4 regions of the Mesorhizobium sp. A623 genome follow, and region 4 is predicted to be linked to each of the others. Evidence: predicted binding sites of a transcription regulator. Region 4 holds the regulator's gene; each other region holds the start of a gene.
What was found. The regulator LexA, encoded in region 4, represses DNA repair genes until DNA is damaged. The targets are predictions, from matches to a motif close to TGTTCNNNNTGTGTTCNG.
Positions count from the first base shown of each region.

Region 1 (7,977 bases), on a different contig from region 4:
CGCTTCGTAGGCGGGAACGGGGCCGAAACCGGACCGTCAGCGCTTGGCTGCCGCTGTGCGGATAGCTGCCGTTCTGCAGCCGACCCCATCTCGGCCGTTCATGGCAGGAGGCGAGGACCCCTAGAGCGGACCTTGCAGGTCGACATTGACTTGGATCATATCTGTCGCATGTTTCGGGACTTTCGCGACAGGAATCTATGGAGTTGGTTCTGCTGATGACACCTGACGAATTGAAGATCGTGCGGCGAGCTTATGCGAAGCAGATCACGGCGGCTGTGAGAGTTGTCGATGAACGTGTTGAAGCAGCCTTTGCCGAAGTACCGCGAGAAGATTTCCTTGGTCCCGGTCCGTGGCCGATCTTCCGAATGCGAAGAGCCTATGTTCCGACCCCGACCGCCGACCCGGTCTACCTCTATACGGATGACGTTGTTGGTATCGTCCCTGAGCGCCACATCAACAACGGACAACCTTCACTTCATGCCTTCCTGCTTTCGCAGGCCGCCCTGCGAGCAGGCGAGCATATCGTGCATGTTGGCGCTGGTGCCGGCTACTATTCTGCGATCATGGCGAACCTCGTTGCCGCATCCGGCAGGGTGACGGCGATTGAGTTCGAGCAGGAGCTTGCTGCGCGGGCGAAAGCAAATCTCGCTGCCTATCCGATCGTTTCCGTGGTCCATGGAGATGGCAGCTCCGTAGCGTTTGATTCAGCCGATGTGATCTATGTGAACGCCGGCGCGACCCGGCCCGCGAATATCTGGCTGGACCGGCTCAATAACGGCGGAAGGCTGATCCTGCCGCTTACGACCGATCTTGGATTTACCAGCAGCAATTGGAGCAACATGCACCTTCGCGGGGCGGTGTTCCTCGTGACGCGTAGGGGTGAGGAATTTCACGCGCAATGGATTTCGCCGGTGGCCATCTTCCCCTGTGAAGGAATGCGCGATGAGGAATCGGAAAAAGCGCTCGCGGCGGCATTCGAGAGCGGGGAGCACAAGCGGGTGACCCGGCTGTATCGTACTGATGAGGTGCCGGCCGAGCGATGTTGGGTTCGCGCTCCCGGCTGGTGCCTAGCCTATGCTTAGACAACGGTTCGGCATCATACCGTCGCGTAATTCCTAAGTTCCACGACAGTACCGGAAGTGCTGATTTTCCAGGGATTTTCTGTCGCAAATATCAGCCGCAGAAATCGACGATCTGCGACCGACTTCTGCAATACCGAATGGCGGGTATCCCGCGAAACCCAATGGGAAGAAGACAGTCCGCTTCCCACCCAATAGCCGCCATATCGGCGACAAATGCGCCTCAATTTCGTGCGGTGAGGAGGTTTGCGTCACGCGCAAGCCGCCACTGGCCATCGGTCTCCTTGCGCAGGAAGGTGCATGTCTTAACGGCCTCTAGCGCCACATGCCGCGCATTCGGGCACCGACGTCCACGCGGATCTGGCGAGCGTCCGGCCTTGTGCCATCGCTGTGCACAATTAACGGCCAACTGCAGGATTCAAACAGCGAGAGGAGCGCCTTGGGAATGAAACGAGTGCGCGACGCATAAACATGCCGATCGCCATAGGCGTTCTGCCCATGGGTGAAGAACCGCTGCGGCGTAACGAGGTGCAGGCTGTCCTTGGCGCGCGTCATCGCCACATAGAGCAACCGACGCTCCTCCTCGATGTCGTCGGTCGTTCCGACGCCAAGGTCGGAGGGAATGCAGCCGTCGATGGTATTGAGGACGAAGACCGATTTCCATTCCTGACCCTTGGCTGAATGGATCGTGGAGAGGATGAGGTAATCCTCATCGAGATGCGGAACGCCGGACTGGTCGCTGGTGGCATCCGGCGGATCGAGGGTCAGTTCCGTGAGGAAGCGCTCGCGGGATGGATAGCCGGCCGCGATCTGCTCAAGCTGCAACAGGTCCGCCTTGCGGATCTCGGCATCCTCGTGGATGCGGTCGAGATGCGGCTCGTACCAGAGACGTGCCTGCTCGATTTCGGCGGGCCATTCGGCCAGTCCGTTGCGCAAATGCTGCAATACTTCGACAAATGCGGTCCAATCCTCGCCGCATCGGGGCGGCGAGGGTATTTCGGAAAGGGTTGTGATCGGCTCCGGATCGGCTGCCATCGCGTCGAGCACACGGCTTGCCGTTTGCGGTCCAACACCAGGCAAAAGTTGCATCAACCGGAAACCCGCCACTCGGTCACGCGGGTTTTGCGCAAACCGCAGCACTGCCAGCATGTCCTTTACGTGGGCGCTATCGAGGAATTTCAGGCCGCCGAATTTGACAAAGGGAATATTGCGGCGCGTCAGTTCCACTTCAAGCGGTCCGCTGTGGCTTGAGGTGCGGAATAGGACTGCCTGCTGCTTTAGCGCCGTTCCGCTCTCCCGGTTCTCCAGGACCTGTTCGACGATATAGCGCGCCTGGTCGGCCTCGTCCCTGACCGTCACCAGCCGCGGACGATCAGCGGATTCCCGTTCCGTCCAGAGGTTCTTGGTGAAACGCTCGCGCGACAGGTCGATCACGCCATTTGCGGCGGCAAGGATCGGCTTGCTCGATCGGTAGTTCCGGTCAAGCGTAATGATCTCGGCCGTCGGACTGAACTCGCCGGGGAAGTCGAGGATGTTGCGCACCGTCGCGGCGCGGAAGGAATAGATCGATTGAGCGTCGTCGCCGACGACCGTTAATCCTCTGCCGCCCGGCTTCAACGCCATCAGGATCGATGATTGCAGGCGGTTGGTGTCCTGATATTCATCGACGAGAACATGATCCCAGCGGCTGCCAATGTCGTCGGCGAGCAGCGGATCACCGACGGCTTGTGCCCAATAGAGAAGCAGATCGTCGTAGTCGAGAACGTTCTGGACCTGCTTGGCTTCGACATAGGCGGCAAACAATTCGCGCAGTTGCGAACTCCATCCCGAGACCCAAGGGAAGAAGGTCCGTAACACCTCGTCGAGCCGCTTCTCCGAATTTACCGTGCGGGAATAAATGGACAGGCAGGTTCCCTTGGTCGGAAATCGGCTTTCCATCTTCGAGAATCCAAGTTCGTGCCGGGCGAGGTTCATCAGGTCGGCGCTGTCTTCCCGGTCGTGGATGGTAAAATCCGGGTCGAGGCCGATCTGCTCGGCATAGTCGCGCAGCAATCGCGCGCCGATGCCATGGAATGTCCCGGCCCAGGCCAGCGCATCAGTCATGACCCCGGCATTCGCTCCAAGCACCTGGGCGCAAATCCGTTCGACACGCCTTGCCATTTCGCTTGCGGCGCGGCGTGAGAACGTCATCAGGAGGATACGGCGAGGGTCAGCGCCCCTGACGATCAGGTGGGCGACACGGTGGGCCAGCGTATTGGTCTTTCCCGATCCGGCACCCGCGATGACCAGAAGCGGACCGCCAATCGTTGACGGCAACAGATCCGTTCCATGTTCGACCGCCAGGCGTTGCTCGGTATTTAATTTTTCCAGATAAGCAGCGCCCACGAAACCCTCTATCCATCTGCGATTCCTGATCGATTCGACATTCTTCGCTTTCGCGCTGTCGGTCGACTTGTCCGATCGCATCATGCTGGCCGTCCGAGGCGGATTGACTCGTTCTCGTCAGCGGAACAAATAAGGAACATATCAACCCGAAAACCCGTTGGGAAGCCAACCAGGAAGCTTTTCTGTATGACCGACAACACTGTCAGTCCCGCCATTACCGAGCTTCGAGAGCGTATCGCGCGACTTGAGGGTGGAAACGTGCGAGATCGCGCGGTCATACCTTTCGGGGTTGCGGCCATCGATCGGGTTTTACCTGGGGGAGGGTTAGCGTTGGCAAGCCTGCATGAGGTGGCGGGCGGCGGCAATGGCGCGATCGACGGCGCGGCGGCTGCCTTGTTTGCCGCAGGGATTGCGGGGCGGACAATCGGCAAGGTCTTGTGGTGCGTGACCCGCCAGGACCTGTTCGCGCCGGCTGTCGCCCAGGCCGGATTGTCTCCCGGCCGGGTGATCTATGTCGAGGCCGGCGACGAAAACGCCGTTCTTGCCTGTTTCGAGGAAGGCCTTCGCCACGGGGGGCTGGGAGCGGTCGTCGCCGAAGTCGCAAAGCTTTCCATGACCGCGTCGCGCCGGTTGCAGCTTGCCGCCGAAAGCTCAGGCGCGATCGGCATCGCCATACGCCGATGGCGGCGGCAGGCCGATACCACGGACTTCGGACAGCCGACCGCCTCGGTCACAAGGTGGCGGGTGTCGGTGCTTCCCTCCGTCCCGTTGCCTGTCCCAGGCGTTGGCCGCGCCCGCTGGCAACTTGAACTGATCCGATGCCGCGCCGGTGAAAGCGCTGATTTCGAAGTGGAGGCCTGCGATGCCAAGGGTCGTATCGCTCTTTCTTCCGCTGTGGTCGACAGACCGCAACAGAAGGAAATTGGGCGACGCCGCGCCTCCGCCTGAGACGCCGCTTGTCCTGACAGGCCGTGACGGAAGACGTCGTGTCGTGCTTGCCGCCAATGCGCCCGCACTGGCGCTTGGCCTGCGCGTCGGCATGCCCGCCAGCAAGGCGCAGGCACTTGTCCAGAACCTGGCCATCATGGATGCCGAGCCCGCGGCCGATACTGAGGCGCTGGACAAGCTCGCTTTGTGGGTGCTCCGCCGCTACGCTCCGATCGTCGCCGCCGATCCACCCGCTGGTCTGGTCATTGACACGATGGGCGCTGATCATCTTCACGGTGGCGAGAGCGCCATGCTCACCGACATGGTGGGACGGTTCGCTGCGTCCGGCATTACAGCGCGTGCCGCGATCGCCGATAGCTGGGGTGCGGCGCATGCTCTTGCCCGCTTTGGCGCGCGGCCGGTCCAGGTCGTGCCGATCGGGGAGAGTGCCGCTGCGATCCAGGAACTGCCGATCGCAGCGTTGCGCTTGCCGACCGAGATGGTCGCCAGTCTGCGTCGGCTCGGCCTTGACCGTATTGCCGACCTCTCCCAAAAACCGCGTGCGCCGCTGACCCTGCGGTTCGGGCCGGAGCTCGGCCGTCGGCTTGACCAGGCGATGAACCGCCTCGGCGAACCGATCGAACCGATCCGGCCGCCCGAAATCGCCGAGGTCCGCCGCGCATTCGGCGAGCCGATCGGGGCCGCCGAAACCATTGCCAAATATACGGCAAGGCTCGTTGCTGAACTTTGTTCGTTGCTCGAGGTCAGGGGACACGGTGCGCGGCGTCTCGATCTCCTGCTCTACCGCGTCGACAACCGTGTCGAGGCGATCCGTGTCGGCACGGCGCAGCCTGTTCGTGACGTGAAACGGCTGGCACGACTTCTCTCCGACAAGATCGAAACGATAGATCCAGGCTTCGGCATCGAACTCATGCGGCTGGCCGCTACCGAAGCCGAACCACTGAAACACAAGCAGACGATTTCTTTATTGTTCGAAGCGCCCGAGGCTGATGTCTCTGGTTTGATCGACACGCTCTCCAACCGCATCGGCGAAGAGCGGCTCTATCGCTTTGCACCAATGGCCAGCGACGTTCCGGAACGTTCCGTCCAACGGATAGCCCCGACCACACCGGATTGCGGCGAAACCTGGCCGAGCCGTTGGCCGCGGCCGACACGATTGCTGCAGACTCCGGAATTGATCGAGACCGTGGCGCTTCTGCCCGATCATCCTCCCGTCACGTTCACATGGCGCGGTATCCGCCGTCGTGTCCGCCGCGCCGACGGTCCCGAACGCATTTTCGGCGAATGGTGGAAACGCGACGCCGAGCTGACGGCTGTCCGGGATTATTTCCAGGTCGAGGACGATTCCGGCGAGCGCTTCTGGATCTACCGCGCCGGTGACGGGGAGGATGCAGCGACGGGCTCGCACAAATGGTTCCTGCACGGGATATTCGGATGAACAGCGTCGTGCGCTACGCGGAACTGCAGGTGACCTCGCACTTTTCCTTCCTGCGAGGCGCGAGCAGTTGTGAGGAATTGTTTTCGCAGGCCGCCGCACTTGGCATCGAGGCACTGGCCGTCGTGGACCGCAACAGTGTCGCCGGGATTGTCCGTGCCCACCAGGCGGCCAAGGAAACCGGGCTGCGCCTGATCGTCGGCTGCCGTCTCGATCTCACCGACGGCCTATCGGTTTTGGTCTATCCCACCGACCGGCCCGCCTATGCGCGGCTTTGCCGATTGCTGTCGTTCGGCAAAGGGCGGGGCGGAAAGGGCAAATGCATTCTCGGATGGGAGGATGTCGTCGCCTATGGCGAAGGATTGATCGCGGTCCTTGTACCCGACGAAGCCGATGATACGTGCGGTTTCCGCTTGAGGCGATTGCGCGAATCCTTCGGCGATCGCGCCTATTTGGCGCTGACGCTCCGGCGGCGGCCAAACGATCAACTGCGATTGCATGAGTTGTCGAACCTCGCGGCTTCGATGGGTGTGCCCACCGTCATCACCAATGACGTCCTGTTCCACGCTCCGGCGCGACGTCTAATGCAGGACGTGGTCACCTGCATCCGACACAATTGCACGATCGACGACGCCGGCTTCCGGCGCGAGCGCCATGCCGATCGCTATCTCAAGCCCGGCGAGGAAATGGCACGCCTATTCGGCCGCTATCCCGAGGCGCTCGCCCGCACCGTCGAGATCGCGGAACGTTGCCGCTTCTCGCTGGACGAACTCGCCTACCAATACCCCGAAGAAAAGACGATGCCGGGTTTGACGGCGCAACAGGCGCTCGGACACCTGACATGGGAAGGTGCAGCGGAGCGTTATCCCGAAGGCCTTCCGGACAAGGTACGCGCTTCGCTCGAACATGAACTGGGGCTGATCGAGAAGCTTGAATATGCGCCGTACTTCCTGACGGTGAATTCCATCGTCCGCTTTGCCCGCTCTCAAGGAATCCTTTGCCAGGGCAGGGGTTCCGCCGCCAATAGCGCCGTCTGCTTCGTGCTCGGGGTCACCTCGATCGATCCCGACCTCAATGATCTTCTGTTCGAACGGTTCGTGTCCGAGGAGCGGCGCGAGCCGCCCGATATTGACGTTGATTTCGAACATGAACGGCGCGAAATTGTCATGCAGTGGGTGTTTGAAACCTATGGCCGTGATCATTCAGCCTTGTGCTCGACCGTCATTCGCTATCGCTCGAAAGGTGCATTGCGGGATGTCGGCAAGGCACTCGGTCTGACCGAAGACCTGATCAAGATGCTGTCCGGCCAGATCTCGTTCTGGTCGAAGGAGGGCGTCGATCCGAAACACGCCGAAGAACTCAATCTCAATCTGACCGACCGACGCTTACGGTTGACGCTTGAACTTGCCCGCGAACTGATCGGCACGCCGCGCCATCTTTCGCAGCATCCCGGCGGATTTGTGCTCACCAACGACCGCCTCGATGATTTGGTCCCGATCGAACCGGCGGCGATGAAGGACCGTCAGGTAATCGAGTGGGACAAGGACGACATCGACATCCTGAAATTCATGAAGGTTGATTGCCTGGCGCTCGGAATGCTTTCCTGCATGAAGCGAGGATTCGATCTCCTTTCCGCGCACAAGGGGATCAATCTGGATTTAGCGAGCATTCCGCCGGAGGACGCGAAAACCTACGCGATGATCCGCAAGGCCGACACGCTCGGCACCTTCCAGATCGAATCCCGTGCGCAGATGTCCATGCTGCCGCGAATAAAACCACGCACCTTTTATGATCTGGTCATCGAGGTGGCGATCGTGAGACCTGGCCCCATCCAGGGCGACATGGTGCATCCCTATCTGCGTCGCCGCGAGGGAAAGGAGGACATCGTCTATCCCAAGCCCGAACTGGAAAAGGTGCTCGGCAAGACGCTCGGCGTGCCACTGTTCCAGGAGCAGGCGATGCGGGTCGCCATCGAGTGCGCGGGCTTCACACCGGGGGAGGCCGACCAGTTGCGCCGCGCCATGGCGACGTTCAAGCATACGGGCGGCGTCAGCAAGTTCGGAGAGAAGCTGATCGCCGGGATGATGAAGAATGGCTACGAGCGTGCATTTGCGGAAAAGACCTTTAGCC
Region 1 is NZ_JBTMXB010000002.1:347,049-355,025, forward strand. Features, by position in the region: gene ACX3P1_RS03950 (protein-L-isoaspartate O-methyltransferase family protein) at 216-1,082, shown strand; gene ACX3P1_RS03955 (ATP-dependent helicase) at 1,395-3,464, opposite strand; gene ACX3P1_RS03960 (ImuA family protein) at 3,651-4,412, shown strand; gene ACX3P1_RS03965 (Y-family DNA polymerase) at 4,327-5,850, shown strand; partial or broken gene ACX3P1_RS03970 (error-prone DNA polymerase) at 5,847-7,977, shown strand, end outside.
Region 1: the regulator LexA is predicted to act here: its motif matches at 3,586-3,603, upstream of ACX3P1_RS03960 (ImuA family protein).

Region 2 (7,977 bases), on a different contig from region 4:
GGCCGAAATCGGAGCCGCGGCTGCTGTCGCCACCCGAATAGCCACCGACCTGACCACCTTCGCCGCCCTGACCTCGCGAATCGAGCATCTGCAGCTCACCACGGAATTTCTGCAGCACCACTTCCGTCGAGTATCGCTCCACGCCGTCCTTTTCCCACTTGCGCGTCTGCAGGGCGCCCTCAAGGTACACTTTCATGCCCTTCTTCAGATACTGCTCGGCGACCTTGGCCAGATTGTCGTTGAAAATGACGACCTGGTGCCACTCGGTCTTTTCCTTGCGCTCACCGGAATTCTTGTCGCGCCAGCTTTCCGACGTCGCGATGCGCAGATTGACGACCGCGTCGCCGGAATTCAGCCGGCGAATCTCCGGGTCCGCGCCCAGATTTCCCACTAAAATGACCTTGTTGACGCTACCCGCCATAAACCTTCTCCGCGCTCATCCGAAACCAACTTCACCGCACCTTACAGGCTGGCGGATAACTGCGCCGCCCCTGACACTTCTTTTCCCACAAGGTTTTTGTTCTCTATATGTTCTATATCGACGCGCCTTTCATGTCAAGCTTGGGATCGGAATGCGTCCCGCCTAGCCGTTTCCGCGCTGGCCCTGTATGATCGCCAGATGTTCCAGAACCGCTTCTCCTTATATCTGGCCACCTTGGCCTGCGCTGCCGTCGCCGCCCCTCTGGCGTTTGCCGGAGGCGCGCCCCAAACCCCGGCAAAAAGCGCGCTTCCCGGCGTTGGTGGCGACTACAGCATCGTCAGACCCCTTCCTGCCGAACCGGATGGTCAAGACCGCAACGCCTCGCCCAACCAGTTCAAGATCGGCGATATGGACGTTCGAATAGGCGGCAGCATTACTGTGGATATCGGGGCCGGTTCGCTATCGTCCCCGCGTCATTAAGGCGCTTGCAACCGACCGGCGCAACACGCCGTCTTAAGCCGACAGCGTCCACGCACGGCAGCCCCATGCAAATCGGCCCCGCCGCTGCTTTCACAGAACGGCCGGGGCCTTTGTGACGTCTAGCCACTTTCGCCGGGAGGGTTTTACCGGCTTTGTAATTCGGATGCTTCGCGGCGTCAGCCGTCGATCCGACTGCAGTCTCTGATTTTCGGGGGTTCGGCAAATTGCACGAAGGCCAAGGAACGTCAGCCTGTCAGCAATATTTGCCGCGGCTCCGGCATCAGCGGAGCCTGTTGGGACTATCCGGTGGAGTCATGCCTCGCTCCTTCTGTCCGTTCAACACAGTCGCTAGAAGCACACATCCGCCAATCTGCGGCGCCTCGCAGAGGGCCCTTCTTCCCAGGCCACGCAACGGCAACATGCTTCCTTGACGCCCAGATCGTGCTCTCCTCTCCCGTTAGCGTCAACCCTTGAATGCCCGAAATGGAAAAAGTGATCGCAAGCGGAACTGAAAGGCGGGCTCCTGCCAGATTTGTCAGGAACCTGTTCAGTCTTTGTTCTTTATGCTTGCCCGCCGGCCCGAAAGACGCTTAAACGCGGGTGGCAAGTTCTGCGCCTCTCGACGCGGCGGCGAATATACCTACATGAGGGGATGGCGGCAGCCCGCCGATCCATGAATTCCAGACCTGAGGCGGCGACCGGCGATGGCCGACCATAAATATCTGTCCATTCGCGGGGCGCGCGAACACAATCTGAAGAACATCGACATCGACCTGCCGCGTGACTCTCTGATTGTCATGACCGGCGTGTCGGGGTCCGGCAAATCGTCGCTCGCTTTCGATACGATCTATGCGGAAGGCCAGCGGCGCTATGTCGAGAGCCTGTCTGCCTATGCGCGCCAGTTTCTGGAGATGATGCAGAAGCCGGATGTCGACCAGATCGACGGCCTGTCGCCCGCCATCTCCATCGAGCAGAAGACCACCTCGAAAAACCCGCGCTCGACGGTCGGCACCGTCACCGAAATCTACGACTACATGCGCCTGCTGTTCGCGCGCGTCGGCGTCCCCTATTCGCCGGCCACCGGCCTGCCGATCGAGAGCCAGACGGTTTCGCAGATGGTCGATCGCGTACTCGCGGTGGAGGAAGGCACGCGGCTGTTCATCCTCGCGCCCATCGTGCGCGGCCGCAAAGGCGAGTATCGCAAGGAGTTGCTGGAGCTTCAGAAGAAGGGCTTTCAGCGCGTCAAGGTCGACGGCGTCTTCTATGAAATCGCCGACGTGCCGGCGCTGGACAAGAAATACAAGCACGATCTCGACGTGGTGGTCGACCGCATCGTCGTGCGTGGCGATCTCGCGACGCGGCTGGCCGATTCCATCGAAACGGCGCTGAAATTGGCAGAGGGACTGTGTGTCGCGGAATTTGCCGACAAGCCGCTCGATGCCAGCCAGACCGGCGAGGATTCGGTCAACAAATCGAAGAACGAGACGCATGAGCGCATTCTGTTTTCCGAAAAATTCGCCTGCCCGGTATCCGGGTTCACCATCCCGGAGATCGAGCCGCGGCTGTTCTCCTTCAACAACCCATTCGGTGCCTGCCCGACCTGCGACGGTCTGGGTAGCCAGCGCGCCGTCGATGCGAACCTGATAGTGCCCGACGACAATGTCTCGCTGCGCGCCGGCGCCGTCAGTCCATGGGCGAAATCGACTTCGCCCTATTACGCGCAGACGCTGGAGGCGCTCGGCAAGGTCTATGGCTTCAAACTGGCCGACAAATTCAAGGACCTCGACGACGAGGCCAAGCACGCCGTCCTGCATGGCACCGGCGCGGTCGAGATTCCGTTCCAGTATGATGACGGCCTGCGTTCCTACAAGACGACCAAGACGTTCGAGGGTGTGATCCCCAACCTCGAACGGCGTTGGAAAGAAACCGAATCCGCCTGGATGCGCGAGGAGATCGAGCGCTTCATGGCGGCGACGCCCTGCCCCGCATGCAAGGGTTATCGCCTGAAGCCCGAGGCTTTGGCCGTGAAGATCGGCGGAAAGCACATCGGCGAGGTGACGGAACAGTCGATCCGCAATGCCAACCAGTGGTTTGCCGACCTGCCTGCCGCGCTCAACGACAAGCAGAACGAAATCGCGGTGCGCGTGCTCAAGGAAATCCGCGAACGGCTGCGCTTTTTGAACGATGTCGGCCTCGACTATCTGACCCTTGCCCGGAACTCCGGCACGCTTTCCGGTGGCGAGAGCCAGCGCATCCGGCTTGCCTCGCAGATCGGCTCCGGCCTGACCGGAGTGCTCTACGTGCTGGATGAACCGTCCATCGGCCTGCACCAGCGCGACAATGCCCGCCTGCTCGATACGCTGAAACATCTGCGCGATATCGGCAATACGGTGATCGTCGTCGAGCATGACGAGGACGCGATCCTGCACGCCGACTATGTCGTCGATATCGGCCCCGCCGCCGGCATCCATGGCGGCCGCATCATCGCCGAAGGCACGCCGCAGCAGGTCATGGCCAATCCCAATTCGATCACCGGCAAATATCTGTCGGGCGAACTGGAGGTGGCGACACCTGGCATACGGCGCGAGGCGAAAAAGAACCGGCGCATCAAGGTGGTCGGCGCGCGTGGCAACAATTTGAAAAATGTCACGGCCGAAATCCCGGTCGGAACCTTCACCGCCATCACTGGCGTTTCCGGCGGCGGCAAATCCACCTTTCTGATCGAAACCCTGTTCAAGGCGGCCTCGCGCCGCATCATGGGCTCGCGCGAACACCCGGCCGAGCATGACCGCATCGAGGGTCTCGAATTCCTCGACAAGGTCATCGATATCGACCAATCGCCCATCGGCCGCACCCCGCGCTCCAACCCGGCCACCTATACCGGCGCGTTCACGCCGATCCGCGACTGGTTCGCCGGCCTGCCGGAAGCCAAGGCGCGCGGCTATCAGCCCGGCCGCTTCTCGTTCAACGTCAAGGGCGGCCGCTGCGAGGCGTGCCAGGGCGACGGCGTCATCAAGATCGAGATGCACTTCCTGCCCGACGTCTACGTCACCTGCGACGTCTGCCACGGCAAGCGCTACAACCGCGAAACGCTGGACGTGTTGTTCAAAGGCAAGTCCATCGCCGACGTTCTCGACATGACGGTCGAGGAAGGCGTCGATTTCTTCGCCGCCGTTCCCGGCGTGCGCGACAAACTGGAAACGTTGAAGCAGGTCGGTCTCGGCTACATCAAGGTCGGCCAGCAGGCGACGACGCTGTCGGGCGGCGAGGCGCAGCGCATCAAACTGGCCAAGGAACTGTCGCGCAAGGCGACCGGCAAGACGCTCTACATCCTCGACGAGCCGACCACCGGCCTGCATTTCCACGATGTCGCCAAGCTCCTGGAGGTGCTGCACGAACTGGTCGACCAGGGCAACACGGTCGTCGTCATCGAGCATAATCTCGAGGTGATCAAAACCGCCGACTGGGTGCTCGATCTCGGCCCCGAAGGCGGCGACGGCGGCGGCGAACTGGTGGCGTCCGGCACGCCGGAAGACATCGTTCGCGAAAAACGCAGCTACACCGGCCACTTCCTCAAGGAGCTTTTGGAGAGAAGGCCGGGCAGCAAGAGAGAAGCGGCGGAGTGAGTGGGTCGCACAAAAGGAGCGGCAATAAACCCAGCATTTGCGCGTTCTGCGGGCGCGTTGCAGAACTGCAAGAAAGTCATGTTCTCCCGGCCTTCGTATATCGCTGGTTACGCAAGCGGTCTGGAACTGGGCACATTCGGGATACCGAGAATATTAACAGGCGCGTGCAGGATGGGCTGAAATTTCCGTGGCTATGTATTAGTTGCGAGGGCCGCTTTAGCCGCTATGAAACCGCGTTCGCGACGAAGGCGTTTCACCCATGGCTCGCAGGCAACCATCTGATCGCTTACGACGAATGGATGTTGAAGTTTTGTGTATCGGTATCATGGCGTGTCTTGAGGTTCGCCAGAGGAAGGAACAAGACAGCTTCCTACAGTTCGGAGCAGCATACGCTCATGGACCGCGCGGAGGCGCGCTGGCGTGAGTTTCTGACTGATAGCGTGCCGCACCCGGCTTCATTCGAGCAGCATCTTTTGATCTTCGACGAAGTCGAATCGACTAACATTCGTGATCTTCCCGCTAACACCAATCGTTTCCTCTTGGGAGGCGTTACGCTTGACGTCGTAGGCTCGGAACACACACTGATGACCTTTGCTAAAATGGGTCGATTTATGCTCTTCGGAATGATTCAGAAGGGCGAGACCACTTGGCTAGGCACCAAAATTCACGTCAGGCAAGGCTTGTTGAAACCGCAAACCGTTACTATTCCGGCAGGGCTTCTCGATCTCATTCGAGAGAAGGCTGCACTTTTCTCTGGGGCAATGGAAAAGATCTCTCCTGCCCAGCGCGCCAAAATTGACCAAAACGTTCGTAATAACCTCGATGCGTTCGCGGCATCCGAGCAATTCGCCTCTATTGTTGCCGACATGAGGATGTTTGGGAACGATGCTGTAGTCCAGAAGACCAACTTAGTTGCAAAAGAAGAATAGACACCAAGAGTGTATCAAGAGGCTTTGATGACCACATCGGGGAAAATCCGCGCAGGCATGGGCGGCTGGACGTTCGAGCCTTGGGATACTTCGTTCTACCCTGAAAAACTGGCCAAGACGAAACAGCTTCAATACGCCTCGCGCCAGGTGCCGACCATCGAGGTCAACGGCACCTACTATTCGAGTTTCAAGGAACCGACCTTCGTCAAATGGGCCAATGAATCGCCTGAAGGTTTTGTTTTTGCACTGAAAGGCAATCGTTTCGTCACTAACCGCCGCGTGCTCGGAGAGGCCGGCGAATCGATGACGCGGTTCCTGGAATCCGGCGTCGCGGCACTTGGCGAAAAGCTCGGGCCGATCCTGTGGCAATTCATGCCGACCAAAAAATTCGACCCGGATGATTTTGAGGCGTTCCTGAAACTTCTGCCGGAAAAGCAGGACGGCGTGAAATTGCGCCACGCGGTCGAGGTCCGCAATAACAGCTTCGTCGTACCGGAATTTGCAGCCCTTGCCCGCAAGCACAAGGTGGCGATCGTGTATGCCGACCACCACAAATATCCGGCGATCGCCGATATCACCGGCGATTTCGTCTATGCGCGGCTGCAAACCGGCAAGGACGACAAACCGGATTGTTATGAGCCGAAGCGGCTGGATGAATGGGCCGAGCGCGCAAAAACATGGGCGCAGGGCAAGGCACCCACCGACCTGCCGCGCGCCGATCCTTCCACGGATGCGCCGGTTCAGCCGCGCGACGTGTTCGTCTACTTCATCACGGAAGGCAAGGTGCGCGCGCCCTTCGGCGCGCAGGCACTGATGAAGCGGGCCGGATAGGCACGGCGCGAGCCAGAGTCGCCCGTCAATCCTTACGCCGAAGCCAATAGACTGGCATTGCCGCCGGCGGCGGTGGTGTCCACGCAGACGCCGCGCTCATGCGCGTAGGCGGCTGGATAAAACACCTCCGTGACCAGCGGCACGATCGGACCGCTGCGCTCGGCGATAAGCTTCCGCACCGTCCGCGTGGCCTCTGGCGTACCGGAAAAGGCAACCACGTCGACGCGCAGCGAGCGCGCCTCGACAGGGTCCAGGCGACCATCGATGGCGGCAAGCGGCAGGCCCTTGCCGGTCAGCGCTTGCAACGCGACCGCAGCACCCGGCGCGACCGCCAGCACGGCGTTGCCGGCAGCCAGCGCCTGGATCGTCTGGGCAAGCAGCGTGTTCGCGTCAGGCCCCATGCACAGCACCCGCCCGCGCGGCACCAGCGACAACGTGTTGGCCTCTCCGGTCGGCCCCGGCAAATCGACCTGACCGAAATCGATGCTTGCGGCGGCGGCAATTGCGGCAGCACCCTTGCCGCGCAAATGCTTGCGCAGAACCGCGATCCGGTCGTGCTGCGTCGCCCAACCGCCCAGTGCCGGATCGGGCAGATTGTCAGCCAGTTCCGTCGCCGTCACCTTGCGCCCTTCGGCAAGGTGCGTGCCGGCCTCCGCGCCCTTGCGGAAACGGCGCAGATAGTGCGGCCCGCCGGCCTTCGGTCCGGTGCCGGAAAGTCCCTCGCCGCCAAACGGCTGCGAGCCGACCACGGCGCCGATCTGGTTGCGATTGACATAGATGTTGCCGGCATGAATGCCGTCGACGAAATGCTGTACGCGCCCCTCGATACGCGTGTGCAGCCCGAAAGTCAGGCCATAACCTTTGCGGTTGATCGCCGAAATGACCGCATCGATCTTGTCGGCATCGAAACTCGCCACATGCAGCACGGGGCCGAACACCTCGCGCTCCATGTCCTCGATGCCTTCCACCCTGAATATCTGCGGCGCAACGAAACGGCCTTCGTCGGGGGATTTCAGGCCGGCAATCAGGCGGCCTTTCATGAACATCCTGTTGCAGTAGTCTTCGATCGTTTCCTTCGCTTCGTCATCGATGACCGGGCCGACATCGGTGGAAAGCTGCCACGGATCGCCGATTTTCAGCGCCTCCATCGCGCCTATCAGCATCTCCAGCACCTTCTTTTCCACGTCCTTCTGGACGTAGAGCACGCGCAGCGCCGAGCAGCGCTGGCCCGCACTCTGGAAGGACGAAGCCAGGATATCGCGCACCGCCTGTTCCGGCAGCGCGGTGGAATCGACGATCATGGCGTTCAGGCCGCCCGTCTCGGCAATCAACATGGCGTCGGGTGCCGCGGTCTCAGCGAGTTGCTTTTCGATCAGCTTTGCCACCTCGGTCGAACCGGTAAAGCAGACGCCTGCGATGCGCGGATCGGCCGCCAGCGGACCGCCAACGGTTGGGCCGTCTCCGGGAAGAAGCGGGAGGACGTCTTCCGGCACACCGGCCTCGTGCAGCAATTCCACGGCACGATAGGCGATCAGCGGCGTCTGCTCGGCCGGCTTGGCGATCACCGCATTGCCGGTAACAAGCGCCGCCGCAATCTGGCCGGTAAAAATGGCGAGCGGGAAATTCCATGGCGAGATGCAGGCGATCACGCCCCGCGCCGCCGTGCCCTGCTCCGAGTCGACCGCCTGCG
Region 2 is NZ_JBTMXB010000003.1:230,247-238,223, forward strand. Features, by position in the region: gene ssb (single-stranded DNA-binding protein) at 1-421, opposite strand, end outside; gene ACX3P1_RS05040 (hypothetical protein) at 620-901, shown strand; gene uvrA (excinuclease ABC subunit UvrA) at 1,606-4,527, shown strand; gene ACX3P1_RS05050 (hypothetical protein) at 4,923-5,456, shown strand; gene ACX3P1_RS05055 (DUF72 domain-containing protein) at 5,484-6,287, shown strand; gene putA (bifunctional proline dehydrogenase/L-glutamate gamma-semialdehyde dehydrogenase PutA) at 6,320-7,977, opposite strand, start outside.
Region 2: the regulator LexA is predicted to act here: its motif matches at 1,446-1,463, upstream of uvrA (excinuclease ABC subunit UvrA).

Region 3 (7,977 bases), on a different contig from region 4:
GTGCAGGAAACAGCTTTCGCCACGTTGTCGCAAGTCCTTGCAAGGGCCAGCTTTGCCGGGCAAGAAGACCAGATGAAAGAACCGTCCTACCGCCCGCGCCGCTCGGTGCTCTATGTGCCTGCCGCCAATGACAAGGCGCTGGCCAAGATTGGCTCGCTTGCCTGCGATGTCGTCGTCGTCGATCTGGAGGATTCGGTCGCGCCCGGCGAAAAAGGCGCGGCGCGCGAAAAGCTGAAAGGCATTCTCGCCAAGCAGCGGCGTTGCGAGATGGTGGTGCGCATCAACGCACTGTCCAGCGAATGGGGCATGGACGATCTCCTGGTGGCGGCTAGCTGCGAGCCGGACGGCATTTTGCTGCCGAAGGTCGACACGGCCCGCGATGTGCTGGAAGCCGGTGATGCGCTGGACGATGCCTTTGCGCCGGACGAGGTGAAACTGTGGGCGATGATCGAAACGCCGAAGGCGATGCTCAATATCGGCGCGATCGCCGAACTTGGCCGCGACCCGGCCTCGCGGCTTGATTGTTTCGTGGCCGGAACGAACGATCTGGCCAAGGAAACCGGCGTTTTAGCGACACCCGACCGGCGCTATCTGGTGCCATGGCTGATGCAGATGGTGCTGGCGGCGCGGGCCGGCGGGATCGACCTTCTGGACGGCGTCTTCAACGATTTCCGCGATGTGGACGGCTTTGCCCGCGAATGTGGGGAGGCGGCAAGCATGGGCTTCGATGGCAAGACGCTGATCCATCCGTCGCAGGTCGAGCCGGCCAACGCGGCGTTTTCACCTTCGCAGCAAGCCATTGCCGAAGCACGGGCCATCCACGACGCTTTCGCGCTGGCCGGGAACACGCAAAAAGGCGTGATCGGATTGAACGGGAAAATGGTCGAGCGCCTGCATCTGGCGCAGGCTGAAAAACTGCTGGCAAAGGCGACCGCCATCGGGGCATGATCGCCACACCTCTCATCGCAGGGATAGACCAATGCGCCTCTATCGTTTTCTCACCGCCATCGACGACGCCTCCTTCTGCCACAAGGTGACGGCGGCGTTGAACAAGGGCTGGCACCTCTACGGTTCGCCGACCTACGCCTATGATAAAAAGGAAAAGATCATGCGCTGCGGCCAGGCCGTGGTGAAGGACGTCGACGGCCAGGAATACGAGGCCGGCAAGACCAAGCTCAGCGATTGGTAGGGTTGGGCGACGGGTCGTTTAAACGGCGGCGTTGGGCGGCATGCCGGGGAAAAAATTACGCGGCCTCTTCCTCGAGCTTTTCCATGTCGTCGTCCGACAGGCCGAAATGGTGGCCGATCTCGTGGATGAGCACATGGGTGACGATGTCGCCCAGCGTCTCCTCGTTTTCGGACCAGTAGTCCAGCATTGCCCGGCGGTAGAGCGTGACACGGTTCGGGCCTTCGCCGGTCTGCGGGTTCCAGCGTTCGGCGATGCCGCGCCCCTCGAACAGGCCAAGCAGGTCGAAGGGTGTTTCCAGCGACAGATCGTCCATGATCTCGTCGGTCGGGAATTCGGCGACTTGGATGATGATCTCGCCGGTCAGCTTGCGGAACTCCTCAGGCAGATGCGCATAGACCTCCATGGCCAGGAACTCCATCTCCTCCAGCGAGGGCGAAAGCTCGTCGTGCCAGGTGCGGGTCTTGTAGATGCGGGCCATGCGGTTTCCTTTGTCGCCCGCATATAGGCTTTTGCGCCGGAATCGGCAAATGACGGCGGCTTGATGAACCCGCCCTCAGGCAAGAGGAATAAATTCTTTTGCGACTCCGATTGACTCTCAGAGTAGCCTCTGGAATCTATAAGAACATAACAGGAACAATTTTGCTGGAAGCTGAACCGTCATGGCGAAGGATGCCGCGGCGCGGGAAACTGTTTTTGCCCTGCGTCGCCAGATCGCGAAGATCGAAGGATCGTTGCCGGAGCCCTTGCGGGCGCCCGCCGATGCGGATGACGCGGCGGTCCGGCGCTACGGCGTTGGAGCCGGCAATGCGGCCTTGCCTACCGGCGTCGAGCGGCTCGACGCCGCCCTAGGCGGTGGCCTGCCGAGAGCGGCGCTGATCGAGATTCACGGCACGGAAACGCGCGACGCGGGCGCTGTCGCCGGCTTCATGCTGGCCCTGGTCAGCCTTATCCTCAAGCGGCAGGCAGATCTTGGAGCGCCGGTCCTGTGGATCGGCACGACCGGAATGTTTGGCGAAACCGGCTTTCCCCATGCCAGGGGGCTTCAGGCCATGTTCGGCATCGAGCCCGAAACCCTGCTCTTTTGCGAGGCGAAAAAACTCACTGACGCCTTGTGGATCGCCGAGGAGGCGGCGCGGCTGGCCGCCCCTGCCGCCGTGGTGCTGGAGGTTCACGGCAATCCGCAACGGCTCGACCTGACCGCGACGCGGCGGCTGCATGCAAGGGCGCAACAGACCGGCCGGCCGCTGTTCCTGCTGCGGCATGCGGCCGAGGCCGAGCCGACGGCGGCCCCCATGCGCCTCCTGGTGGCGCCGGCCGCGTCGGCGCTGCGCGAAACGATCGGCGCTCCGCTCGCGGGCTCTATCGGCCGGCCCGCCTTCACCGTCGCCATCGGCAAGAGCCGCACCGCCTTGCCCGGACAATTCATACTGGAGTGGAACCCCGATGAACGCATTTTCGAGGAACGAAGAGACGAGGAAAAGCGGTCAGCGGATTCTCAGCCTGTGGTTTCCCTATCTCGCCACGGAACGGATCCTGCGGCAGCGCCTGGGACGGTGCTGGCGATCAGACAAGACACCGGAGGGCCAGCCGACGAATGGGAGGCCGGCCAGCCGGCCGTTGGTGGTCCGCCATCTCGACCGCAACGCCCAGCGCATCGCCGCGCTCGACAGGCAGGCTGAAGCGCTCGGCCTGAAGCGCGGCATGGGCGTTGCCGATGCGCGCGCCATGCATCCGGCAATCGACATCGTCGAGGCCGATCCGCCGGCCGACCGCCGCCTGCTCGAGGGGCTGGCCGACTGGTGCGACCGCTACACGCCGCTGGTGGCGATGGACGGGGCGGACGGGCTGTTCCTCGACATTACCGGCTGCGCGCATCTTTTCGGCGGCGAGAAGGCGATGCTGGAGGGCATGCTGGCGCGGTTTCTTCAACAGGGCTTTGATGCCCGCGCTGGCATCGCCTCGACAGTCGGCGCGGCGTGGGCGGCTTCGCGCTTTTCCAGCCGCCGCATCGTTGCCGCCGGCGAAGAGGAAAATCTGCTTGCCCCGCTGCCGCTTGTCGCGCTGCGCATCGAGCCCGGCGTGCGCGAAAGCCTGGAAAGCGTCGGCCTGCGCCGGGTAGGAAGCGTCATGGAAACGCCGCGTGGGCCGCTTGCCCGCCGGTTCGGTGCGGCATTGCTTTGTCGCCTCGATCAGGCGCTTGGCCGGTTGGACGAGGCGGTGTCGCCGCGCCTGCCGGCAGCGCCGCTTTCGGTCGAGCGGCATCTGGCTGAGCCGGTGACGCAGGTCGAAGACATCGAGCACCTGACCAAAAGCCTGGCGCAGGCGCTGAAATCGGACCTCGAACGCCGCGGCGAAGGTGCCCGCTCGCTCGGGCTCATGCTGTTTCGCGTCGACGGTGCGGTCAGCCGCATTGCTGTCGGCACCTCGCGGCCCTTGCGCGACCCGGTGCTGATCCAGAAACTGTTCCATGAACGGCTTGCCGCCGCCGGTCAGGATTTCGACGCCGGCTACGGCTTCGATCTGGTCCGCCTCTCGGTCCTTTCCACCGCTGCCTTTTCCATGCAGCAGGCCGATCTGGCCGGGCAGGCAACCGACGAGAGCGCCAGCCTGGAACTTTTCGTCGACCGTGTCCGCGCGCGGCTGGGCGACAGTGCGGTGTTGAAGCCGATATGCGTGGAAAGCCACCTGCCGGAACGCGCCATTGCCTTGGTGCCATTTGCGCAAGCGCTGGGAAAGAAGCCGAAAAACCTCGCACCGCCGGACGTCCAATACGAACGGCCCATCCGCCTCTTCCGCTCGCCCGAGCCGGTCGATGTGCCGGCGACCGAACTGCCGGAAGGGCCGCCTTTGCATTTCCGCTGGCGGCGCGCCTCGTACCGGGTCACGCGGGCCGAAGGACCGGAACGCATCGCGCCGGAATGGTGGCGAGAGCGCATCACTACATTTGAAGTGAAGGAAGGCGAGGATCCCGAGGAGGTCAAAAAACAAGCCATCATAATGGAAACCGCACGTCAGACGCGCGACTATTTCCGTATCGAAGACGCCGAGGGCCGCCGCTACTGGCTTTTTCGCCAGGGCCTTTACGGGGCTGCAAAAACGCCGCCGCGCTGGTTCATGCACGGCATCTTCGCATGACCGCGAGGCCGCCACGCACCATGCCAGCCGAGCCGCGTTACATCGAGTTCGGCGTGCAGTCGAATTTTTCCTTTCTGCGCGGCGCTTCGCGGCCGGAGGAACTGGTCGTGGCTGCCTGCCGGCTCGGTCATGCCGGCATGGGGCTTGCCGACCGCAACAGCGTGGCCGGCGTGGTGCGCGCCTGGAGCCAGTCGAAGCAGGCCAAACTGACGCCGGACGCCGAGCCGATGACGCTCCCCTATCATCCGGGCTGTCGCCTGGTTTTCCGCGACGGCACGCCGGACATCCTCGCCTACCCGCAGGACCGCAAGGGCTGGGGGAACCTGTGCCGGATGCTGACGCAGGCCAATCTGCGCGACGAGACGGAGAAAGGTGCGACCCTGCTTGACCGCGCCGATTTGTTCGAATGGGGAGACCTTCTATCGCTGGCGATGCTGCCGGACTTGTCGCCCCGCGCAAAAAGCCAGATGGAAATCCTGCGTTCGCTCAAGGATCGGTTCGGCAAGGCCCTGCGGCTTGCCGTGGCGCCCGCCTATCGCGGCGACGACCGTTTTCGGATCGAGCAGGCGGCGGCGATGGCCGAGGCGCTCGGCCTGCCCTTGATGGCGACCAACGACGTTCTCTATCACGCGGCCGAGCGCCGGCGGCTCCAGGACGTGCTGACGGCAATCCGCCTCAACGTGCCCGTGGCCGAGGCCGGACTGGAACTCGCCGCCAATGCCGAGCGCCACCTGAAGCCGCCGGCCGAGATGGCGCGGCTTTTCCGCCGCCATCCACAGGCGCTGATCGAGACGCAGCGCTTCGCAGCGGAGCTTTCCTTTTCCCTAGGTGATCTTCAGTACAACTATCCAGACGAGGCGACCCGCGATGGCGCGACCCCGCAACAGGAACTGGCACGACTGGCGCTGGAGGGTGCCGCGGAGCGATATCCCGACGGGGTGCCGGCATCGGTATCGCAACATATCCTGGAAGAACTCTCGCTCATCGAACGGATGGGCTATGCGCGCTATTTCCTGACGGTCCACGACATCGTCCGGTTTGCGCGCAGCCGGGGCATTCTGTGCCAGGGTCGAGGCTCTGCCGCCAATTCCGTTGTCTGCTTCTGCATCGGCGTCACGCCTGTCGGCCCGGACATGATCGATACGCTGTTCGAGCGCTTCATCTCGGAGGAACGCAACGAGCCGCCCGACATCGATGTGGACTTCGAGCATGAGCGGCGTGAAGAGGTCATGCAGTATATCTACTCGAAATACAGCGCCAAGCGCACGGCGCTCGCCGCCGCCGTCACAAGCTATCGCGGCCGTTCCGCGCTGCGCGAAGTGGCCAAGGCACTGGGCCTGTCGGACGACGTGAGGAGCGGGCTATCCGGTTCCATATGGGGCTGGTGGTCGTCGAAGCTGGGTGAAAAGGAGACGCAAGCCGGAGGCCTGGACAAGGCCGATCCCCTGACGAGACAGGTGATAGACCTTTCCAACGAGATCATGGGATTCCCGCGCCACCTGACCCAGCATGTCGGCGGCTTCGTCATCACCAAGGATCGGCTTGATGAGATCGTGCCCATCGTCAAGACAGCGATGGACGAGCGCAAGATGGTGGAGTGGGACAAGGACGACCTTGACGCCGTCGGCCTGCTCAAGGTCGACGTGCTGGCGCTCGGCATGCTGTCCTGCATCCGCCGCGCCTTCGATCTCCTGGAAGAACATTATGAAGAATATGACGAGCATGGCCGTCGGCTCGAGCTTGCTACCCTCCCGCCGGAAGATGCCCGCGTCTACGATATGATCTGTCGGGCCGACACGCTCGGCGTCTTCCAGATCGAATCGCGCGCGCAAATGTCGATGCTGCCGCGCCTGCAACCGCGAGAATTCTATGACCTCGTTATCGAGGTGGCGATCGTGCGGCCCGGCCCGATCCAGGGCGACATGGTGCATCCCTATCTGCGCAGGCGAATGAAACTGGAGGAGGTCCACTATCCGAACCCGATGCTCCACAAGATACTTCACAAGACACTCGGCATCCCCCTGTTTCAGGAACAGGCCATGAAAATCGCCATCGAGGCCGCCGGTTTCCCACCCGGCAAAGCTGACCAGTTACGCCGTTCGATGGCGACCTTCCGGCGCAATGGCACGATTGACGGTCACCGGCAGGATTTCATCGAGGGCATGGTCAAGAATGACTACCCGCGTGACTTCGCCGAACGCTGCTTCCGGCAGATCGAGGGTTTTGGGGATTACGGCTTTCCCGAAAGCCATGCCGCGTCTTTCGCGCTACTGGTCTATGCTTCCTGCTGGTTCAAGACGTTTTATCCCGACGTCTTTTGCGCCGCGATCCTGAACTCCCAGCCGATGGGCTTTTATGCGCCGGCCCAACTGGTACGCGACGCGCTCGACCACGGCATCGATATCCGCGATGTCGACGTGAATCTTTCCGAGTGGGACTGCGCGCTGGAAAAATCGCCCTTCGATCCGCGCCGGGTGATTGCGCGTCATGCCGAAATGCGCGGCGTGATCAAAAGCAGCAACGCCGTCCGGCTCGGCTTTCGCCAGATCAAGGGGTTGTCAGAGGAGCGCATGGCGCTGTTCGTGGCGCGGCGCGGAAGCGGCTACATGTCGGTGCGCGATGTCTGGCTGCGCTCCGGCCTCGATGTCGGCGAGATCGAGAAGCTGGCAGAGGCCGACGCTTTCCGCTCGCTCGGCATCGACCGTCGCGAAGCCTTGTGGGCGGTGCGCGCGCTTGACGGCAAGAGCGCCGCCGAAAAACTGCCGCTGTTCGACCGGCCCGGCATTTTGTTGCGCGAGATGGAGCCGGAGGCGGCGCTACCCAAAATGCCGCTGGGCGAGCATGTCATTCACGATTACCGCTCGCTCGGCCTGTCGCTCAAGGCGCACCCGGTCGGGTTTTTGCGCGAAAAACTCGACCGTTGCGGCATCACGCCGAATACCCTGCTGCCCACGGTGAAGGACGGAAGGCGCGTGCGCGTTGCCGGCCTCGTGCTGGTGCGGCAGCGGCCCGGCAAGGGCAACGCCATTTTTCTCACGCTGGAGGACGACAAGGCGGTCGCCAATATCATCATCTGGCCGCGCGTGTTCGATCGGTTCCGGGCGGTGGTCATGGGCGCGAAATTCATCTGCGTGAGTGGCAAGCTGCAATCGGAATCGGGCGTCGTGCATATCGTTGCCGACAGAATAGAGGATTTTACGCCCTGGCTTGCCGTGCTTCAGGAGGAGGCCTGTCCGCCCGCTGCAAGGCGCGCCCCAGGCGGTCCCGATGCGTCAACCCGCAAAACCGCAAGCGCGCCGCAACCCGCTCCCGCTGTACTGGCGAAGGAGACGCAAAAAGTCATGCCCAGGGGCCGCAATTTTCAATGAGGATTGCTGCCGGCACGCACAGGTTTCGAGCGCTATCGGGTAGCCGTGCCCTTGCGTGGCGGCGGCATGTCCTCGACCGTCAGCGTCCGGGCCTCCGACGGCAACATGATCGGGATGCCGTCGCGTACCGGGTAGGCAAGCTTGGCCAGCCGCGACACCAGTTCGCCGCGCTCCGCATCCCACGCAAGCGGCCCCTTGGTCAGCGGGCAGGCCAGCAATTCCAGCAGTTTGGGATCGACCGTCGCCTTGTTGCCGCCTCGTCCATGCGCCGCCATCGCCTTACAT
Region 3 is NZ_JBTMXB010000043.1:3,281-11,257, reverse strand. Features, by position in the region: gene ACX3P1_RS24715 (HpcH/HpaI aldolase/citrate lyase family protein) at 73-948, shown strand; gene ACX3P1_RS24710 (DUF1737 domain-containing protein) at 980-1,189, shown strand; gene ACX3P1_RS24705 (metallopeptidase family protein) at 1,245-1,667, opposite strand; gene ACX3P1_RS24700 (ImuA family protein) at 1,849-2,868, shown strand; gene ACX3P1_RS24695 (Y-family DNA polymerase) at 2,810-4,324, shown strand; gene ACX3P1_RS24690 (error-prone DNA polymerase) at 4,345-7,692, shown strand; gene ACX3P1_RS24685 (Trm112 family protein) at 7,725-7,967, opposite strand.
Region 3: the regulator LexA is predicted to act here: its motif matches at 1,808-1,825, upstream of ACX3P1_RS24700 (ImuA family protein).

Region 4 (7,977 bases):
GCGCCGTACGCGCGCCGCCTATGTGCAGGAAGCCGGTGGGCGAGGGGGCAAAACGGGTGACGATCTTGTCGGGCATGTCGAATTCTCGAAGGAAATGGTTTTTGCGCGCGGGGTTTCGCGCCTCGCGCGTTCATGTAGCATAGGAGGTCGAGGGCGCAAGGGGCAGACCCGATGGCTGGACTGGGCCGGGGCAGCACGCACAGCGCCGGCGCAAGTGAAAACGCCGGCGAACGGCTGCTGCTGGGCCTTGCGCCGCCGAAGGAACGCCAGTCGGTTGTCGAACCGCAAAATCTCGCTTTGCCGCACGGCACGGCCGGAAGTTTTGTCCCGACCATTCCGGCGACCATCGATCGCGGCAAAATAGGGCGTCGCCGCTTTGCCGTCGCCACCTTGCCAGGCCGGATAGCGGCTGCTTCCATTACCGAGCTTGATCGCGGCGTCGTGTTTCTACTGGTGCCGGTGTTTCTCGCCATCGGCGTGGCGCTCTATTTTTCGCTCGATGCCGAGCCCGGCTTTCTGCAACCGGTAGCGCTGGTCTGCGCGCTGGCCGGCGTGGCGTTCCTGTCGCGCGCGCGTCCGTTACCGTATCTCTGCCTGACCGCCGCCCTGCTATGCAGCCTTGGCTTCCTCGCAGCCAAGATCGAGACGTGGCGTGCCGGCACCCAGACCATGGGATCGGAAATATCGACTAGCCTGACCGGGCGGGTCGTGTCGGTCGATCAGATGGAAACCGGCCGTGTCAGGCTGACCCTCGACGTACTCTCGACGGCGAGGCCGACGCTGCGTTATGCGCCGGAGCGGGTACGGCTGTCCGCGCGTACGATTCCGCAAGGCGTTACCGCAGGTTCTGTGCTGAACGGTTATGTCCGGCTTTTGCCGCCGACCGGCCCGGTGCGGCCCGACAGCTACGACTATTCCTTCCAGAGTTATTTCGACGGTATCGGCGCGAGCGGCTTCTTCCTGAGCAATCCGAAGCGGGTTGCCTCGGCGTCGATGCCGGTATCGGCAAGGGTGGCGTCCGCGATCGAAAACGCGCGCGAAGCCATTGCCGGCCGTATTCGGCAAAGCGTCGGCGGTCCCGAAGGCGAGATCGCCGCCGCGCTGATCGTTGGCGTGCGCGCCGGCATCCCGGACGCCATCAACGAAGCCATGCGCAAGACTGGCATTTACCACATCATCTCGATTTCTGGCCTGCACATGGCGCTGGTTGCCGGCACGATCATGCTGCTGCTGCGCGGCGGGTTCGCGCTGTTTCCCGATTTCTCCTCGCGCCGGCCGGTGAAAAAATATGCCGCCGCCGCCGCGCTCTTTTCCATCGCCGCCTATCTTGCCATTTCGGGCGTCGTGGTGGCCGCCGAGCGCAGTTTCATCATGCTGGCGGTCATGCTGCTGGCCGTGCTGTTCGACCGCGCGGCGCTGACCATGCGCAATCTGGCCATTTCCGCCATTGCGGTGATCGTGGTGTCGCCGCACGAGGTCGTCGGCCCGAGCTTCCAGATGTCGTTTGCGGCAACCGCGGCCCTGGTCGGCGCCTATGCCGGCTGGTCCGATTACCGGTCGGGGCGGGCAGGCGGCAAGGTGCCCGCGCGCCGCTCTGTCGCAGGCTTCTGTCACGCAAATTCCTGGCGGGAATGGGCGGTCTCGCGATGACGTCCATCATCGCCGGAGGCGCTACGACGCTTTATGCCATGTGGCATTTCCAGCGCGTCGCGCCGCTCAGCCTGTTTGCCAATCTGGCGGTGATGCCCATCGTCTCGGTCATCGTCATGCCGTTTGCCGTGCTTGCCGCGCTGGCCATGCCGTTCGGCGCGGATGGCCCCTTCCTCTATGTCATGGGCAGGGGGCTGGCCGCGATGATCGTCATATCCGACTGGATCGCGGCGCGCTCGCCCATCGACGCGGTCGGCCTCGTTTCCGTCCAGTCGGTGCTGTTCATCACCGGCGCGCTGGTCTTTGCCACGATGGCGACCACCTGGCTACGGCTTGCCGCACTACCCCTGGCGATTGCCGGTCTGCTGGCGGTGCCCATGGTGAAGACGCCGGACGTGCTGGTGTCGGAGGACGCTCGGCTTGTCGCCGTGTCGATCGGCGGAAGCGAACTGGCGGTCAACCGACCTCGACCCAACGCGTTCACCATCGACAATTGGCGCCGCGCGCTCAATGCCGAAACCGTCATTAAGCCGGAGATGGTCAAGGTTAAAACCTCAGGGGCCAAAACCCTCGAGTTCGACCTTGCCGACAGCATGGAACTACCGCCGGGAACGCCGTTCCTGTGCGCGCAAGGCCTGTGTGTCGCCCGTCACGAGGCCGGCGCGCTGGTTGCCCATGCGCAGGACGCCAAGGCGGCCAGACCCGCCTGCGCCTTCGCGAGCGTGATCATCATCGACGACGCGACCGCCTCCGACCCATGCCGCGATCCGCTGGTCACGGTGATCACCAAGCGCCAACTGGCTCGCTCCGGCAGCGTCGAGATATTCTTCAACCGGCAATCGGCAGCAGTACCGGCGGAAATCCGTTTCGCCGTCGAAGAACACTATCGGCCCTGGCACACGCAGCGGAAGTTTTCACGCGAGGCCCGCGGCTTGCCGCCTTATAAAAAGGTGGTTCGGACAAGAACCAAAACGACCGGTGTCACCACAGCGGGCGACGATTGAGCCCAACGCGGCGGCTGTCGAGCGATCTTGCTGGATTAAGTCAGCGTTTTGAACACGACGGCCGAGTAGCATTTGCCATGCCAGTTCAGGAAGGCCGTCGACTCAGTAACGTCGGATCAACCCGACCAGTTTGCCCTGCACCTTGACCCTGTCAGGTCCGAAGATGCGCGTTTCGTAGGCGGGATTGGCGGCTTCAAGCGCGATGGACGCGCCCTTGCGGCGAAACCGCTTCAACGTGGCTTCTTCCTCATCGACGAGGGCGACGATAATTTCGCCGGGATTGGCGGTGTTGGCATTGCGGATGATGACCGTATCGCCGTCGAAGATGCCGGCCTCGATCATCGAATCGCCCTTCACCTCCAGCGCGTAGTGCTCACCGCCCATGATCATGTCCGGCGGAACCGAGATCGAATGCGTCTTGTGCTGGATGGCGTCGATCGGCACGCCGGCGGCGATGCGTCCCATGACCGGGATCGAGACATTGGCGGCGACATCGTCGTCATTGCCCGCGCTCTGCAGCCGAGAGTTCTTGCCTTGCCCGCCCGAATTGCCCTGGCCCGAACCATTCTGACCCTGGCCGCCCTGAATGACGCTGGGCGAAAATTTGCGCGCCCCGTTGAAACTGGGCGTCAGCGATTCCGGCATGCGCAAGACTTCGAGAGCACGTGCGCGGTTGGGAAGCCGCCGGATGAAGCCGCGTTCCTCCAGTGCGGTAATCAGGCGATGAATCCCCGACTTCGAGGCAAGATCGAGCGCATCCTTCATCTCGTCGAAGGAGGGCGGAACGCCGCTCTCCTTCAGCCTTTCGTTGATGAAGAGAAGCAGTTCGTGTTGCTTGCGCGTCAGCATGGCGGCCCCCGGCGGTCCGATATGGAATCGGAAAAACAAAACCAGAACAAACAGTATCTGTTCCAGTTGTGTTCCGCAACCATTTAAAGTTTAATGAATGTGTTGACGATTTGTTCAGCGTAACATCAGCACGCGGCAGGCGTCGCCGGCCTGCGCGGCAGGCGCAAAGGGTTCGCGCACGATCAGGCCGCCCGCTTCAGTCATTCTTCGCAGCATCGACGAATCCTGAACACCGAACGGCGTCGCCACCAGCGCGCCTGTATCGTCGCGCACCGCCGCGCGAACATAGTCCTGGCGCAGATCGTTGGCCGGCATGGGTGCGCCGAGAAGCGCCTCGCGCAGGTCGGGGCGGTAGGCGCGGCCGCCAAGGCGCGCAAGCAGCGGCTTGAGGAAAAGCTGAGAGCACACCAGGCTGGCGACTGGGTTGCCGGGCAGGCCGATGCAGCGGACATTGTCCAGCCGACCCGACATCAGCGGCTTGCCGGGGCGCATCGCCACCTTCCAGAAGTCCAGCACCATGCCCTCCTCGGCAAGCACGTCGTGGACGAGATCGTGGTCGCCGACGGAAGCCCCCCCCAGCGTGACGATGACATCGGCACCGGCTGCCACGGCCTGCCGCACCAGCGCGGCGATGGCCTCCCTGCGGTCCGCCGCAATGCCGAGATCGAGCGCGCGCGCGCCGACCGAATGTGCGGTTGCAGCGACCCCGTAGGCGTTGGACGAGATGATCTGGCCGGGGCCGAGCACGCTGCCCGGTGCGCGCAATTCGTCGCCGGTGGCGATGATGGCGACCAGCGGCCTCCGCACCACGCTCACGCTTGGATGATTGGCGGAGGCCGCGAGCGAAAGGGCCGCCGGATCGAGCAGGCGGCCGGCCTCCAGAAGAACGTCACCGGTAACGAAATCGAGGCCGGCGCGGCGGATGTTGCGGCCCTTGTCCGTCGGCTCCAGCACCTCGACGGTCGCGTTGCCCAGATCGTGGACGTTTTCCTGGATGACGATGGTGTCTGCGCCTTCGGGTAGCGGCGCGCCAGTGAAGATGCGCACGGCCTGGCCCGCGTTAACGCTGCCGGCAAAGCTGCGACCGGCCGGCGCCGTGCCGATCACCGACAGCCGTGCGGGCAGGGTGGCGATATCGGCGAAACGCACCGCATAGCCGTCCATGGCGGATGCGTCGAAGGGCGGCTGGGTGCGCAGCGCCACGATCGGCTCGGCCAGCACGCGGTCCATCGCCTCGAGCAGGGGGACACTTTCGCCGGCCAGCGGCTCTGCGCCGGCCAACAGGCGTTCAAGCGCTTCGGAAACCGGGATCAGCGCCATTTCACGCTTCCGCTTGATAGTGACCGGATTTGCCGCCAATCTTTTCCACCAGCCGGATGCCGGAAATCACCATGGCGCGGTCGACCGCCTTGGCCATGTCGTAGATGGTCAGGCAGGCGACGGAAGCGGCGGTCAGCGCCTCCATCTCGACGCCGGTCTTGGCGGTGACGCGGGCCAGCGCGGTAATTTTAAGGCCGGGCAAAGCATGATCCGGTTCGATGTCGACCGACACTTTGGTCAAAAGCAGCGGATGGCAGAGCGGGATTAGTTCGTGCGTCTTCTTGGCGGCCATGATGCCGGCAATGCGCGCGGTGCCGAGCACGTCGCCCTTCTTGGCGTTGCCGGCGAGGATCATCGCCAGCGTTTCGGGCAGCATGGTCACGAACCCCTCGGCAATCGCCGTGCGGGTAGTCTCGGCCTTGTCGCCGACATCGACCATATGCGCCTCGCCCTGCGCACCGAGATGGGTGAGGCGGCTAGACATGTTCCGCGGCGGTGGCCGCCCCGGTCAGCAGCAGCCGTGTCGCCTGCGCCACATCTTCCTGCCGCATCAGGCTTTCGCCAATCAGGAACGTGCCGATATGGCTCTTTTCCAGCCGCTTGCAGTCTTCGTGCGAAAAAATACCGCTCTCGCTGACCAGAAGCCGGCCCACTGGGACCATCGAGGCCAGCCGCTCGGACACGTCCAGGCTGGTTTCGAACGTGCGCAGATTGCGGTTGTTGATGCCGATCAGCCGCGATTCGAGCTTTAGCGCGCGTTCCAGTTCGGCCTCGTCATGCACCTCGATCAGCGCGTCCATGCCCAGCGCGAAGGCGGTGTCTTCCAGTTCTCGCGCCATGGCGTCATCGACGCTGGCCATGATGATGAGGATGGCATCCGCGCCCCAGGCGCGCGCCTCATAAACTTGATAGGGATCGAACAGGAAGTCCTTGCGCAAAGCGGGCAGGGCGACTGCCGCCCGCGCACCGGTCAGAAATTCCGGCGCACCCTGGAAGGACGGCCCATCAGTCAGCACGGAAAGGCAGGCAGCGCCGCCCGTCTCGTAGGCTTTCGCCAGCACCGGCGGGTCGAAATCGGCCCGGATCAGACCTTTTGAGGGGCTTGCCTTCTTGATCTCGGCAATCAGGCCGAATTTTTTGGCGCTCCGCTTGGCTTCCAGTGCCGCCAGAAAGCCGCGCGGCGCGTCAGCATCGGCGGCGCGCGCCTTAATCTCGGCCAGCGGCGTGCGGGCCTTGGCGGCGGCGATCTCGTCGCGCTTGTAGGCTTCGATCTTGCGCAGGATATCGGCCATGGCTCTATTCGTTCGATACTTTCACAAGCGCGTCGAGCATGGCAAGCGCGCGGCCGCTGTCGATCGTCTGGGCGGCGGTCTGCATGCCGTCGGCAAGCGTCGTTGCCCTTCCGGCAATGACAAGGCCGGCACCCGCGTTCATTAGCACGGTGTCGCGGAACGCGCCTGGCGCTCCGCCGAGCATGGCCCGCAGCGCCTGCGCGTTAGTAGTGGAATCACCCCCGCGCAGATCCTGCTTGTTCCAGCGTTTCAGGCCGACGGCTTCCGGGGTCAGCGTGAAATTGCGGATTTCTCCGCCGACGAGTTCCGCCACCTGCGTTTCGCCGGTCGTGGTGATCTCGTCATAGCCGTCGCCATGGACGACCCAGACATGCTCCGCGCCCAGCGTCTTCAGCGTCTCGGCAACGGGAATGACCCATTCGGGAGAAAACACGCCGACCAGCTGGCGGCTGACGCCGGCCGGGTTGGAGAGCGGCCCCAGAAGATTGAAGATGGTGCGCGTGCCAAGCTCGACGCGGGTCGGCCCGACATGCTTCATGGCCGGGTGATGCGCCGGCGCGAACATGAAGCCGATGCCGGCCTGCTTTATGCAGCGGCTGATGGCTTCCGGCGGCAGGTCGATCTTGACGCCGAGCGAAGTCAGCACGTCCGCTGTGCCGGTCAGGGAGGAACTGCCGCGATTGCCGTGCTTGGCGACCGGCGCGCCGCTGCCGGCGATGACGAAGGCGGCTCCGGTCGAAATATTGAAGCTGTGCGAACCGTCGCCACCGGTGCCGACGATGTCGATCGCATCGGCGGGCGCTTCCACGCGCAACATCTTTTCGCGCATGGTGGCGACCGCGCCGGAAATCTCTTCCACCGTTTCGCCGCGAACGCGCAGCGCCATCAGGAAGCCGCCGATCTGGCCGGGCGTGGCATCGCCCGACATGATGATGTCAAAGGCTTCGCGCGCTTCCTCGAAGGAGAGGGCGCTACCGCCGCCAACCTTGGCGATATGGGCTTTCAGCGTGTTCATCTTGCCAGTGCTTGGCTGATTGCGGTCTGGTCGATCTGGACGGGATACTGCGTCTGCAACTGGGCGACCAATTGGTCCAGCAGATCGTCCGACATGCCGGAAGCGAAGGACTTTTGCATATCCTCCGGTACGGAACTGGCGTCGGCGGCGGCCGGCTCGATTACCTGCTCGACCTTGAACACGATCTGGCCGTCCCCGGTCGGCGCTGGAATAAGGCCGATGCCGCCTTCGCCAACGCCGAAAGTGGCGGCCGCGCCCGCCTTGCCGAAATCGGCGTCGTCGGTGTCGCGCTTGACGCCGCGCTTGGTCTGTTTTTCGAGCTTCAACTCACTGGCGATCGCGTCCAGCGTCTCGCCGGTCTTCATGCGCTTTTCCACGTCCTGAGCCTTTTCGACAAGCAACCTGGTCGTTTCGGCCTGCGTCCAGTTGGCGACGACTTTCTCGCGAACTTCGTCCAGCGTGCGGTCGCGCGCCGGCGTAATCTCGTTCACCTCATAGAACACATAGCCCTGCGCATCCGTGGCCAGTGCCTGGTTTTCCGCGCCCACTTCCGCATCGAACACCGCCTTGATCAGGTCAGCCGATGCCGGCAATCCCTTGACGACGGTTGCGTCGGGCGTCTGCCCGGTGCGGTCTATCGCATCGACGGTGGCGACTTTCAGCTTCAGCTTCGACGCGGCTTCCGCCATCGAGTCGCCGGCGGCACGGGAATCCTCATAGGAATCATGGGCGTCGAGCAGGATTCGGTTGGCCTCGGCCAGCGCCAGATCCTTGCGGATTTCGTCGGAGACGTCGGCTTGCGACTTGACGATTTCGGGCTTGATCTCGGTTACGCGAAGCAGGACCG
Region 4 is NZ_JBTMXB010000004.1:124,044-132,020, forward strand. Features, by position in the region: gene gltX (glutamate--tRNA ligase) at 1-76, opposite strand, end outside; gene ACX3P1_RS06225 (ComEC/Rec2 family competence protein) at 172-1,650, shown strand; gene ACX3P1_RS06230 (ComEC/Rec2 family competence protein) at 1,647-2,654, shown strand; gene lexA (transcriptional repressor LexA) at 2,757-3,503, opposite strand; gene ACX3P1_RS06240 (molybdopterin molybdotransferase MoeA) at 3,618-4,823, opposite strand; gene moaC (cyclic pyranopterin monophosphate synthase MoaC) at 4,825-5,307, opposite strand; gene trpC (indole-3-glycerol phosphate synthase TrpC) at 5,300-6,115, opposite strand; gene trpD (anthranilate phosphoribosyltransferase) at 6,120-7,130, opposite strand; gene ACX3P1_RS06260 (SurA N-terminal domain-containing protein) at 7,127-7,977, opposite strand, start outside.